DNA from 3 places in the Massilia sp. UYP32 genome. Region 1 is predicted to be linked to each of the others. Evidence: predicted binding sites of a transcription regulator. Region 1 holds the regulator's gene; each other region holds the start of a gene.

Region 1 (4,026 bases):
AGCGCATCGAGTACGACGAGCGGTCGGAACTGGTGCGCCTGTATTCCAACGCCGTCGTGCGCGAACTCGAAGGCGCGCGCATGACCAACCAGATCACCGGCCCCTTCATTTCCTACGACAACCGCAAGGAAGTGGCCACGGTGCGCAACGACGAAAGCGGCAAGAGCGTCGCCGGCGGCGGCCGCGGCACCCTGATCCTGGCGCCCAAGCGCGCACCCGCCGGAGGCGCCCAATGACGGCGATTCCGATGGAGCTGGGCGATCGCAGCACACTGGTCGTCAAGGGCCTGCAGAAGAGCTATGGCAAGCGCCTGGTGGTGCGCGACGTGTCGCTGCAGGTCGAATGCGGCGAAGTGGTCGGCTTGCTGGGCCCGAACGGCGCCGGCAAGACGACGTCGTTCTACATGATCGTCGGCCTGGTGCCGTCGGACGCCGGCTCGATCGACATCAACGGCACCGACATCACCAGCCTGCCGATCCACCGCCGCGCCGTACTGGGCCTGTCTTACCTGCCGCAAGAGGCTTCGGTGTTCCGCAAGCTGACGGTGGAAGAGAACATCCGCGCCGTGCTCGAGCTGCAGAAAGACAACGGCAAGCCGCTGTCGAAAGACCAGATCAACGAGCGCCTCGACACCCTGCTGGCCGACCTGCAGATCGAGAAGCTGCGCGAGAATCCGGCGCTGTCGCTGTCGGGCGGCGAGCGCCGCCGCGTGGAAATCGCGCGCGCGCTGGCGACCAATCCGCGCTTCGTGCTGCTCGACGAACCGTTCGCCGGCGTCGACCCGATCGCCGTGATCGAGATCCAGCGCATCGTGCGCTTCCTGAAGGAGCGCCGGATCGGTGTTTTGATCACCGACCACAACGTGCGCGAGACGCTCGGCATCTGCGACCGCGCCTACATCATCAACCAGGGCGCGGTGCTTGCCTCCGGCCGTCCTGACGACATCATCGCCGACGAGTCGGTGCGCCGCGTGTACCTGGGTGAACACTTCCGCATGTGAGCGACGCCTAGATGAAACAGTCCCTGCAACTTCGCACTTCGCAGCACCTCGCGCTTACGCCGCAACTGCAGCAGTCGATCCGGTTGCTGCAACTGTCGACGCTCGAGCTGCACCAGGAGATCGAGCAGATACTGGGCGATAACCCCTTGCTCGAGCGGCTCGACGATCCGCTCGACCGATCGGTGCGCCTGCTGGCCGATGGCGCCATCAACAATGCGCCCGCCAATGGCGAAGCGCCGCCGGCGCCCGGCCAGCAGGCCGAGGGCGAGGGTGCGCCGGCGCAGGAGGGCGAGGGTTTCGAGGGCGGCGCCGACAACGAACGCGTCGATGCCGACTGGAGCGACGGCGGCGCGCCATCGTCCGGCGGCGGCGAGGACGAGGACGGCCGCCCGCAACTGGAGGCCTGCGCCATCACGCTGCGCGAACACCTGATGGAACAGGTGCGCGAAGCCATCCTGTCGGCGCGCGACCGTGCGCTGGCCGAGCTGGTGATCGATGCGCTGGACGACAACGGCTACCTGGAAGAGCCGCTCGACGAGATCCACGCCAGGCTGCCCGAAGAACTCGAGATCGAGATCGACGAATTACGGTGTGCGCTGGCGCTGGTGCAGAGCATGGACCCGGTGGGCGTCGGCGCGCGCAGCGCGGCCGAGTGCCTGGCGCTGCAGATCCGGCGCATGCCGGGCGTGCCGCTGGTGACGCGGCGCATGGCGCTGACCATCGTCGAGGGTTACCTGAGCTGGTTCGCCCAGCGCGAATACAGCAAGCTGAAAAAAGCGCTCGACTGCGACGACGAAGACTTGCGCGAGGTGCAGGCCGTGGTGCGCCAATGCAATCCGCATCCGGGCGCGGCGTTCGCCTCGAACGTGTCGGACTACGTGGTGCCGGACGTGATCGTGCGCCGTTCCAAGAGCGGCTGGGCGGTCACCCTGAACCCGGACGTGATGCCGCGCCTGCGCGTGAACAGCCTGTACGCCAGCCTGCTCAAGCAGGGCAAGAGCGAAGCGCAGATGGGCGCGCAGCTGCAGGAAGCGAAGTGGCTCATCAAGAATATGCGCCAGCGATTCGACACCATCCTGCGCGTGGCGGAGGCGATCGTCGAGCGCCAGCGCAACTTTTTCTCCCATGGCGCGGTTGCCATGCGGCCCCTTGTTTTACGTGAGATAGCTGATACACTAGGCCTACACGAGAGCACAATTTCTCGTGTCACAACGCAGAAATACATGCTGACCCCGCACGGCATGTTTGAGTTGAAGTATTTCTTCGGCAGCCACGTTGCCACCGAGGCGGGAGGCGAAGCATCCTCGACGGCAATCCGTGCGCTCATCGCACAATTGACAGGAGCAGAAGACCCTAGGAACCCATTGTCCGACAGCAAGATCGCGGAGATGCTCGGGGAACAAGGCATGGTCATCGCGCGCCGGACGGTTGCAAAATACCGTGAAGCCCTCAAGATACCCCCTGTAAGCCTCCGCAAGTCCTTGTAACTGCGCCGTCCACACCCGTCGTGCCTTGTCGCGTTGGTGTGGTCCACACGGTGCAACCTTTTCAAAGGAGTGTGTATGAACCTCACAATCAGTGGCCATCATCTCGAAGTAACCCCCGCCATCCGTGAATACGTTCAGAATAAGCTCGAGCGCATCATTCGCCATTTCGACCAGGTGATCGACACCCACGTCTTCCTGGCCGTCGACAACCTCACTGAAAAAGAAAAAAGGCAGAAAGCAGAGATCAACGTCCAGGTGTCGGGCAAGACCCTGCACGTGGCAAGTGTCGCGCAAGACCTGTACGCCGCGATCGATACGCTGATGGATAAGCTGGACAGACAGATTCTGAAACACAAGCAAATGCTGAAGGACCATAGCCGTACCTCGATCAAACGCCTGCCGGAAAACGGCGGCGAAGACGCTGCTGTCGCCTGATCAGGCGCAGGGCTCACACTAGCTAAGGGCGTCTGAGGGGACGCCCTTTTTGCATCCAGCTCCCCGATATGACGCGTTTCGTGTGTTCGGTAAAATGCATGTCTCTCCATTACGGATTACGCCATGACCGACCACGTCCTGACCCGCGTCGCCAACCGCACCGGCATCATCACCCTGGACCGCCCGAAGGCGCTCAATTCGCTGTCGCTCGAGATGGTGCGCGCGCTCACCACTGTGCTGCGCGCCTGGCGGCATGACGGGCAGGTCGACGCGGTCGTACTGACCAGCAGCAGCGAGAAGGCCTTGTGCGCGGGCGGCGACATCCGCTTCTTCCATGAGGTCGGCCATGCGACGCCGATGGGCGGCAGCGCGCTGCTCGAGGATTTCTTCACCGAAGAATACGCGCTGAACCACCTGATCCATTTCTACCCGAAGCCCTACATCGCCATCATGGATGGCGTCGTGATGGGCGGCGGCATGGGCATCGCCCAGGGCGGCCCGGACTGCGGCCTGCGCATCGTGACCGAGCGCACGAAGATGGCCATGCCCGAGGTGAACATCGGCCTGTTCCCGGACGTCGGCGGCAGCCACTTCCTGTCGCATGCGCCCGGACAGCTGGGCAACTACCTGGGCCTGACCGGGCTGACGATCGGCGCCGCCGACGCGCTCCATATCGGTCTGGCCGATGTCTTCGTGCCGGGCGCCGAACTGCGGGCCCTGCATGCCCTGATCGCGTCCACACCCGGCGCCGACCTGCCGGCGGCGATCCGCGCTTTCGCGGCGCCGTTCGCGCAGAAGGCGGGCAATGGCGAACTGCAGGCCCAGCGCCAGCTGATCGATGCGCATTTCGGCGCCGCGTCGGTCGCCGCGATCATGGCTTCGCTCGAAGGCGACGAGACGCCGTTCGCGCAGCGCGCCCTGGCGGCGATGCGCCAGCGCTCGCCCCTATTGATGTGCGTGACCCACGAACTGCTGGCGCGCGGCGCGCAGCTGTCCGTGGCCGACTGCCTGCGCATGGAACGTTCGCTGGTGCGTCACAACTTCGCGCATGGCGAAGTGCTGGAAGGCGTGCGCGCGCTCGTCATCGACAAGGACAATGCGCCG
Region 2 (4,026 bases), on a different contig from region 1:
GCCGGGTCGCCGCCTTGCGCCGCGATGGCGTCGCGCAGGCCGGCCAGGTCGACCAGGGCGGTCTGGCCCAGGATGTCGTGGCAGACCACGCGCGCCGGAAACCAGGGGAAGTCGCGTTCGCGCTTGCGTTCGATGATCTGCTTGAGCGCGTCGTTCATGCAGGCCGGCTCGCAGCGGCGCACGAGGTTCTCGGCCAGCACGCGCGAGGTGTACGGCAAGGTGTCGTAGGCGCCGGGCTGGATGGCGTCGACCGCGGCGCGCGTGTCGAAATACTCCAGGTCGGTGCCCGGCAGGGGTTTCAGGTGATTCGAATTCATGGCGATGCTCTTTATTTGCGCTCGGCCAGCGGCACGAACGCCAGGTCTTCCGGACCGACGTAGTTCGCGCTCGGGCGGATGATCTTGTTGTCGATGCGCTGCTCGATGACGTGGGCGGCCCAGCCCGAGGTGCGCGAGATGACGAACAGCGGCGTGAACATGGCGGTCGGCACGCCCATCATGTGGTACGACACGGCCGAGAACCAGTCCAGGTTCGGGAACATCTTCTTCACGTCCCACATCACGGATTCCAGGCGTTCGGCGATGTCGAACATCTTCATCGAGCCTGCATCAAGAGACAGCGAGCGCGCCACTTCCTTGATCACCTTGTTGCGCGGGTCCGAGATCGTGTACACCGGGTGGCCGAAGCCGATCACGACTTCCTTGTTGGCCACGCGGTTGCGGATGTCGGCTTCGGCTTCGTCGGCGTTTTCATAACGCTTCTGGATGTCGAGCGCCACTTCGTTGGCGCCGCCATGCTTCGGACCGCGCAGCGCGCCGATGGCGCCGGTGATGGCCGAGTGCATGTCGGAACCGGTGCCGGCGACCACGCGCGCGGTGAAGGTCGATGCATTGAATTCATGCTCGGCATACAGGATCAGCGAGGTGTGCATCGCCTGCACCCAGGACTGGCTCGGCTTGACGCCGTGCAGCAGGTGCAGGAAGTGGCCGCCGATCGAATCGTCGTCGGTTTCCACTTCGATGCGCTTGCCATTGTGGCTGTAGTGATACCAGTACAGCAGCATCGAGCCGAACGAGGCCATCAGGCGGTCGGCGATGTCGCGCGCGCCGGCGATGTTATGGTCGTCCTTCTCGGGCAGCACGCAGCCCAGCACCGACACGCCGGTGCGCATCACGTCCATCGGGTGGGCGCCGGCCGGCAGCGCTTCCAGCGCGCTTTTCACCGCCTGCGGCAGGCCGCGCAGCGACTTCAGCTTGGCTTTATAACCGCGCAACTCGGCCTCGTTCGGCAGCTTGCCGTGCACCAGCAGGTAGGCGATTTCCTCGAACTCGCAGGCATCGGCCACGTCCAGGATGTCGTAGCCGCGGTAGTGCAGGTCGTTGCCCGATTTGCCGACCGAGCACAGCGCGGTATTGCCGGCGGCGACGCCGGACAGGGCCACGGATTTCTTCGGCTTGAAGGTCGGGGTTTCGTTGTTCTGGGTCGTCATCCTCGGTTCTCCTTATTTCGCTTTGTTCTGGGCGAACAGCGCGTCGAGCTTCTGTTCATAGCTATGGTAGTCGATGCGGTCGTACAGTTCGGCGCGCGTCTGCATGGTGTCGAGCACGTTCTGCTGGGTGCCGTCGCGGCGGATCGCGGTATACACGTTTTCGGCAGCCTTGTTCATCGCGCGGAAGGCCGACAGCGGATACAGCACCAGGCCGACGCCGGCACTTTTGAGCTCATCGACGCTGAACAGCGGGGTCGCGCCGAACTCGGTGATATTGGCCAGCACCGGCACCTTGACCGCATCGGCGAACTGTTTATACATCTGGAGGCTCGTCATCGCCTCGGGGAAGATCATGTCGGCGCCGGCTTCCACGCAAGCCACGGCGCGTTCGATGGCGGCGTCCAGCCCTTCCACCGCCAGCGCGTCAGTGCGCGCCATGATCACGAACTCGTCGTACGGACGAGCATCGGCGGCGGCCTTGATGCGGTCGACCATCTCGTCCTTGCTGACGATTTCCTTGCCCGGACGGTGGCCGCAGCGCTTGGCGCCGACCTGGTCTTCGATGTGGCAGGCGGCGGCGCCGGCCTTGGCCAGCGTGCGCACGGTGCGCGCGACGTTGAAGGCCGAGGCGCCGAAACCGGTGTCGACGTCGACCAGCAGCGGCAGGTCGCACACGTCGGTGATGCGGCGCACGTCGATCAGGACGTCGTCCAGGTTCGAGATGCCGAGATCGGGCAAGCCCAGCGAACCCGCCGCCACGCCGCCGCCCGACAGGTAGATCGCCTTGAAACCGGCGCGCTTGGCCAGCAGGGCGTGGTTGGCGTTGATTGCGCCGACCACTTGCAATGGGGATTCTTCCTGCATTGCCTTGCGGAATGCGGCGCCGGCGGAGAGCTTGGTCATGCGGTGTCCTTTCAGATGCGGTGGATGTCGATGCTGATATTGCAAAGCGCGTGCCAGGTCGATGCCAGTCCCTGGCGCGCTGACAGTTCCCTTTATATTCAGTTACTTAGCGCGAGCTGCACATACGATCCCGGCATCTCTGTTTGCCACCGCCCTCGATCTCGTTTCACATTGAAACGATGAGATGCAACACTTGAAACGATCAGGCCGAGCTTGACAGCGTAGCGGGTGTCTTGACATATCGGGATTTCCCGATATACTCGAACGTATGGAACTGCTCGACATCTTCAAAGCCCTCTCCAACCGCACCCGCCTCGATATCCTGAAAGGCTTGAAGGACCCGGAGAAGCATTTCCCTCCGCAAGACGAGGGCGACGTGCACACGGTCGGCGTTTGCGTGAGCAGTATTCAGGAAGGCGTCGGCCTGTCGCAGTCGACCGTGTCCGACTACCTTGCAACGCTGCAGCGGGCTGGCCTGGTCGAGGTGCGCCGTATCGGCCAGTGGACGTACTACAAGAGGAACGAGGCAAACATCAGCGCCCTCGCCGAGATCATCGGCAAAGAGCTGTAAATTTTTTAGGCATGTATATCGATTATTCCCGATATCCCTTTTTAACGAAACGAGGAACAATCATGAAAGCACAACTACTCAGTTCATTTGGCGGCCCGGAATCGTTTGAACTGCGCGACGTGCCGAAACCGATACCGCAAGCCGGCCAGGTGCTGGTGCGGGTGCAGGCCACCTCCATCAATCCGCTGGATTACCAGGTGCGCCGCGGCGACTATGCCGACCTGGTGCCGCTGCCGGGCATCACCGGGCACGACGTCTCGGGCGTGGTCGAGGAAGTCGGACCGGGCGTGACCGCGTTCGCGCCGGGCGACGAAGTCTGGTACACCCCGCAGATCTTCGATGGCCCCGGAAGCTATGCCGAATACCACGTCGCCTCGGAAAACATCGTCGGCAGGAAGCCCGCCTCGCTGACCCATCTCGAGGCCGCCAGCCTGACCCTCGTGGGAGGCACCGCCTGGGAAGCCCTCGCCGTGCGCGCGCAGTTGAAGGCCGGGGAAAGCATCCTGGTCCATGGCGGCGCGGGTGGCGTTGGCCACGTCGTGATCCAGATTGCCAAGGCCATGGGCGCCCGCGTGTTCACCACGGTGCGTGAAGATAATTTCGAGTTCGTCCGTGGCCTGGGGGCCGACGTGGTCATCGATTACACGCAAGAAGATTATGTCGACGCCATCCTGCGCGAAACCGGCGGCCACGGCGTCGACGTGGTGTTCGACACCATCGGCGGCGATACCCTGACGCGCAGTCCGGACGTGCTGGCGCAACTCGGTCGCGTCGTCTCGATCGTGGACATCGCGATACCGCAGAACCTGATCCAGGCCTGGGGCAAGAATGCGAGCTACCACTTCGTCTTCACCCGGCAGAACCGCGGCAAGCTCGACGAACTGAGCGCCCTGATCGAGCGCGGCCTGCTGAAGCCGCACGTTGGCGCCGTCTATTCGCTGGCCGACATTCCGCTTGCCCATGCTCGGCTGGAAAGTCGTGACAACGGGCTCAGGGGAAAGATCGCGATTGCGGTGGGGCCGTTGGCCGATCGCACGAGTGCGCAAGCCCGAGTCGGTTGATT
Region 3 (4,026 bases), on a different contig from region 1:
GGCCTTGTAGAAACGCACCAGGCAAAAGGTGTTGGCCAGGTCGGTCACGGCCAGCGCCGGCTGGTTGTCCTTGACGGCCGCCTTGACCAGGTCGTCGATGCGGACCAGGCCGTCGACGATGGAGTATTCGGAGTGGACGCGCAGGTGGGTGAAAGTCGGGGAAGTCATCCGGGTATTTTACCGCGAGCCGGACAACCTGATGAAGGCGGAATATGGGTGTGGTGCGACCAAGGCCGACAATCCAGCGCACCCGGAAACGGCGAGAGGTAGTCGTTCTTCGGCCTGCCGACTGCACGCGCAAGAGCGTCGCCAGAGGCGCCAGCCAGGTGACACGCTACGATCAGGCTGCGGTCGAACCAATCACCACGATATCGTCCATACAGCTGACCGTGCCATCGGGTCGAACAGCATCATGCCACCCGCATCGGTGTCGGTTCGCCGGTACGCTCGCTTATACGACCTCGACGACGGCCAGCAGGCCACCGCTGTCCAGCGACCATATCTTGCAACGCCGCCAGGAAAGTCCGCCTGGCATTGGCGCTTGCACTGTGAGCACCCGAAAAGCCGCTGCCGAAGCAGCGGTTTTATCGACACCGGCTCCTTCGGATCAGGCGCGCTTGCGGCGGATGAAACTCAGGCCGGCCAGGGCGAGGCCCATCAGCGCAACGCTGCCCGGCTCCGGGACTTCGGCCGGGTTGACGTTCAGCGTCAGGCCGTTGTCGACATTGGCGGTGCGAATGCCAATGGTGTCGAACGACTTGAGGCTGGACTTTTCGGTGGCCGAAGCGTCGGCGCCGGTCAGCGTTTGCATCTCGGTTGCAGTCGGGTTCAGCCACAGGTCGAAGCGGTCATAAAAGCCGTTCGCAGTGCTTTTGTAGAGATGTGCGAAAAGGTGATAGGTCTCGCCTTCCTTCAGGTCGCTGCCTGCGATGAAATGACCACCGGTTCCTTGCGTACGCACGAAAAGATCGTCGGTGCAGGTGCCTTGTTCGTTGCAGTTGGCCTTGAATCCGAAATTCGGGCCTTCATAGTTCTTGGCGACGCCTGCATTGCCGAACCATACACCGAGGAAATCGTTGTTCTGCACCTTGCCGTTGAAGCTGAACGTGAAGTCCAGGATGTAGCTGCCGGTTTGCGCTTGGTCGAAGCTGTAAGTGTAGATATCGTTGGCGTTGGTGCTGAACGATTTCGAAGGCAGAATTTGCGCAGCCGATGCGAAGCCGGTCGCGAGTGCCAGAGTGATGAAGGCAAATTTACGAATCATTGTTTATCCCTAGTTATGGTAATTAAAAACAGAACATGATCCATAAAGCAATTAAGATGCCAGCAATGCATTAGTGTTAATAATCAACAAGTTAATTGATTTTTCGCAATGCCGGATTGTATTTACTGTAAGATTTTTCGACATAAGAGTGCTCCCTCGCGCTTCCTGACGCTTCTTCATGAATGACCAGCGGGAACGAGCGGCGCAGCTCCGTCGCAAATCGGGAGCGCCATGTGGTCGGGCACGCTTGCTGACTTATAATATCGCCCTGTCTTTCCAACCGCCTTTGCAAGGCTCATCGACCATGTCCTCCCAAAACCAGTACGTCAATATCGCCGCCTATAAATTCATCACGCTCGACAACCTGGAGGAATTGCGCCCGCAATACCAGGCCCTGTGCAACGAGCTTGGCTTGAAGGGGACCGTGCTGCTGACGCCGGAAGGCATCAATATGTTCCTGTCGGGCACGCGCGAGCACATCGACCAGTACCTGGCCTGGGTGCGCAGCGACGAGCGCCTGGCCGACCTGGAATGGAAAGAAAGCCTGTCGGGCGAACAATCCCACAAGCGCATGCTGGTGAAGATCAAGAAAGAAATCATCACCATGCGCATGCCGCTGATCAAGCCGGAACTGGGCCGCGCACCGGCGGTCGACGCCAGGACGCTCAAGCGCTGGCTCGACCAGGGCCATGACGACGACGGCGTCGAAGTCGTCATGATGGAAACCCGTAACGCCTTCGAGGTCGACGTGGGCACCTTCGACAACACGCTCGACTACCGCATCGATAAATTCACCGAATTCCCGGCCGTCGCGGCCGAGCACAAGGATGAGCTGAACGGCAAGACCGTGGTCACCTTCTGCACCGGCGGCATCCGCTGCGAGAAGGCCGCAATCCACATGAAGGACATCGGCTACGACCGCGTGTACCAGCTCGAGGGTGGCATCCTGAAGTATTTCGAGGAAGTCGGCGGCGACCATTACACGGGCGACTGCTTCGTGTTCGATTACCGCACCGCCCTCAATCCAAAGCTGGAACCGACCGAGACCGCGCAGTGCTTCGCCTGCCGCGCCGTGGTGACGCCGCGCCAGCAGCTGTCGCCGAGCTATGTCGTGGGCGTGTCGTGCCCGCATTGCGCGGGCGAGACCAAGACGGGCGCGCCAGTCGCCGGCCACGCGGCGGCCTGACCCGCCCGATGCGTCAGGCGCCCGGCAGCGGCTCCGCCGCCGGCGCCACGCCGACCAGCGCGATGCCTTCGGCGCTGGCGCCATGGGCATCGACGATGCGCTCGATCCAGGCGTCCACCACGTCCGGTTTCAGCGCGTCGGCGGCGCTGCCCAGGTCGGTAATCGTGGCCAGGAATTCCATCGAAATATCATTCGCGGCATCGCCCGTGTAGGCGGCGATCTCGTCGGGTTCGTCCACGCGCGCGGTGAACAGGCTCGCGGCGGCCACCTTGCCGTTGAAGGCGACGCTGTCGCTGCCATTGGCGGCTTCGGAAATATCCTTCACCACGTCATCGATCGAGATGACGCCGCGGTCCATCAGGTCGGTCCAGTAATTCACGCCGGCTTCCTCGCCCGCGCGGCCGAACAGGTTCTGGTAGACCTCGGCGACGATGGCGCGGTTATCCAGCCCGGCGTAGGTGTCGCGGTATTCCTGCGATGCGGCGAACGAGGCCGAGACGTCGGCCATGCCAATGGAATTCGCGTCGAGCGCGTCGGTCCAGTAATCCATGCCGTTCGGATCGGCTGGACGGCCGAAGTAGGCCACATAGAGTTTTTGAACTTCGATTGCATCAACTGCCATTGCTACCTCCGTTATTGAATGGATAATTGATATTAATCCAATCCGCATAACGGCGGCGTCTGGTTGATGGCGGGATGAAATCTTTTAACGGAAATTGCCATCCAGATAGGCCTGGTTGACCGCAGATAAAGGCGCTGTCACCGTTATCTGTTGATGACCCCGAATGCAATACGCAGCAATTGCTCGACAGAAGTAACTCGCCCGCCATCGAGCGCCCACTGCCAGCCCAGATAGATGAAGGGGGTGCAAGTGCCCCCCTTTTCGGATCAGCGGAAGAAGGCGCCGATCTCGCGGATGGCGTCCGGCGCCAGCGTGCCGGACGCCGCGCGCAGGCGCATCAGGCCCACCAGGTAGGAATAGCGGGCCTGGGCCAGGTCGCGCTGGCTGGTGAACAAGGTCTGCTGGGCGGTGAGCAGGTCGAGGTTGATGCGCACCCCACCCTTGATGCTCTGCTCGGTGGCCTTCATGAGCTCCTTGCTGGAGTCCACGGCCTTGACCAGGGCGTCGATCTTGCGCCCACTGCTCATCACCAGGTCGTGGGCGCGGCGCAGCTCGAGCAGGGTTTCGTTGGTGCGCGCGTCCAGTTCGGCCTGCGCGCGGCCATAGGTGGCTGCGGCCTGGCGCGTCTGGGCGTTGATGGCGCCGCCCGAATAGATCGGGATGTTGACCTGGATGCCGAGCGAGCGGTTGGTCGACTCCGTGCCGCGCAGGTTCAGGGTTTCGCTGTCGTTCTTGCTGTAGGCGGCGACGAAGTCCACCCGCGGCAAGTGGCCGGCGCGGTTGCGGTTGATGTCCAGGCGCGCATTTTCCACGCCCAGGCGGGTCGCCGCCAGCGTGTTGTTGCGCTCCAGTGCCAGCTTGCGCCACTCCTCGAAACCGGCCACGTCGAGCGTCACCGGACGGAAATTCGGGCCGAGCTGGTCGAGCGTGCCCGGGTCCATGCCGATCACGCCG

What was found. Region 1 encodes sigma-54, which starts transcription at its own class of promoters, with help from an activator protein. Its sites were predicted from a motif close to TGGCANGNAANCTGCTTT; they were not measured.
Region 2: prpB (methylisocitrate lyase) is a predicted target of sigma-54. The motif match lies at 2,431-2,448, and genes of this name have one in related genera.
Region 3: ABIB42_RS15030 (PEP-CTERM sorting domain-containing protein) is a predicted target of sigma-54. The motif match lies at 1,309-1,326, and genes of this name have one in related genera.

What each region holds. Positions count from the first base shown of each region.
Region 1 is NZ_JBNDIK010000026.1:89,812-93,837, forward strand. It holds gene lptA (lipopolysaccharide transport periplasmic protein LptA) at 1-236, shown strand, start outside; gene lptB (LPS export ABC transporter ATP-binding protein) at 248-1,000, shown strand; gene ABIB42_RS20185 (RNA polymerase factor sigma-54) at 1,012-2,487, shown strand; gene hpf (ribosome hibernation-promoting factor, HPF/YfiA family) at 2,563-2,922, shown strand; gene ABIB42_RS20195 (enoyl-CoA hydratase/isomerase family protein) at 3,046-4,026, shown strand, end outside.
Region 2 is NZ_JBNDIK010000001.1:217,105-221,130, reverse strand. It holds gene acnD (Fe/S-dependent 2-methylisocitrate dehydratase AcnD) at 1-317, opposite strand, end outside; gene prpC (bifunctional 2-methylcitrate synthase/citrate synthase) at 329-1,489, opposite strand; gene prpB (methylisocitrate lyase) at 1,502-2,392, opposite strand; gene ABIB42_RS00995 (ArsR/SmtB family transcription factor) at 2,661-2,963, shown strand; gene ABIB42_RS00990 (zinc-dependent alcohol dehydrogenase family protein) at 3,026-4,024, shown strand.
Region 3 is NZ_JBNDIK010000017.1:100,034-104,059, reverse strand. It holds gene dnaE (DNA polymerase III subunit alpha) at 1-168, opposite strand, end outside; gene ABIB42_RS15030 (PEP-CTERM sorting domain-containing protein) at 608-1,264, opposite strand; gene ABIB42_RS15025 (sulfurtransferase) at 1,569-2,450, shown strand; gene ABIB42_RS15020 (DUF4214 domain-containing protein) at 2,464-3,072, opposite strand; gene ABIB42_RS15015 (TolC family outer membrane protein) at 3,339-4,026, opposite strand, start outside.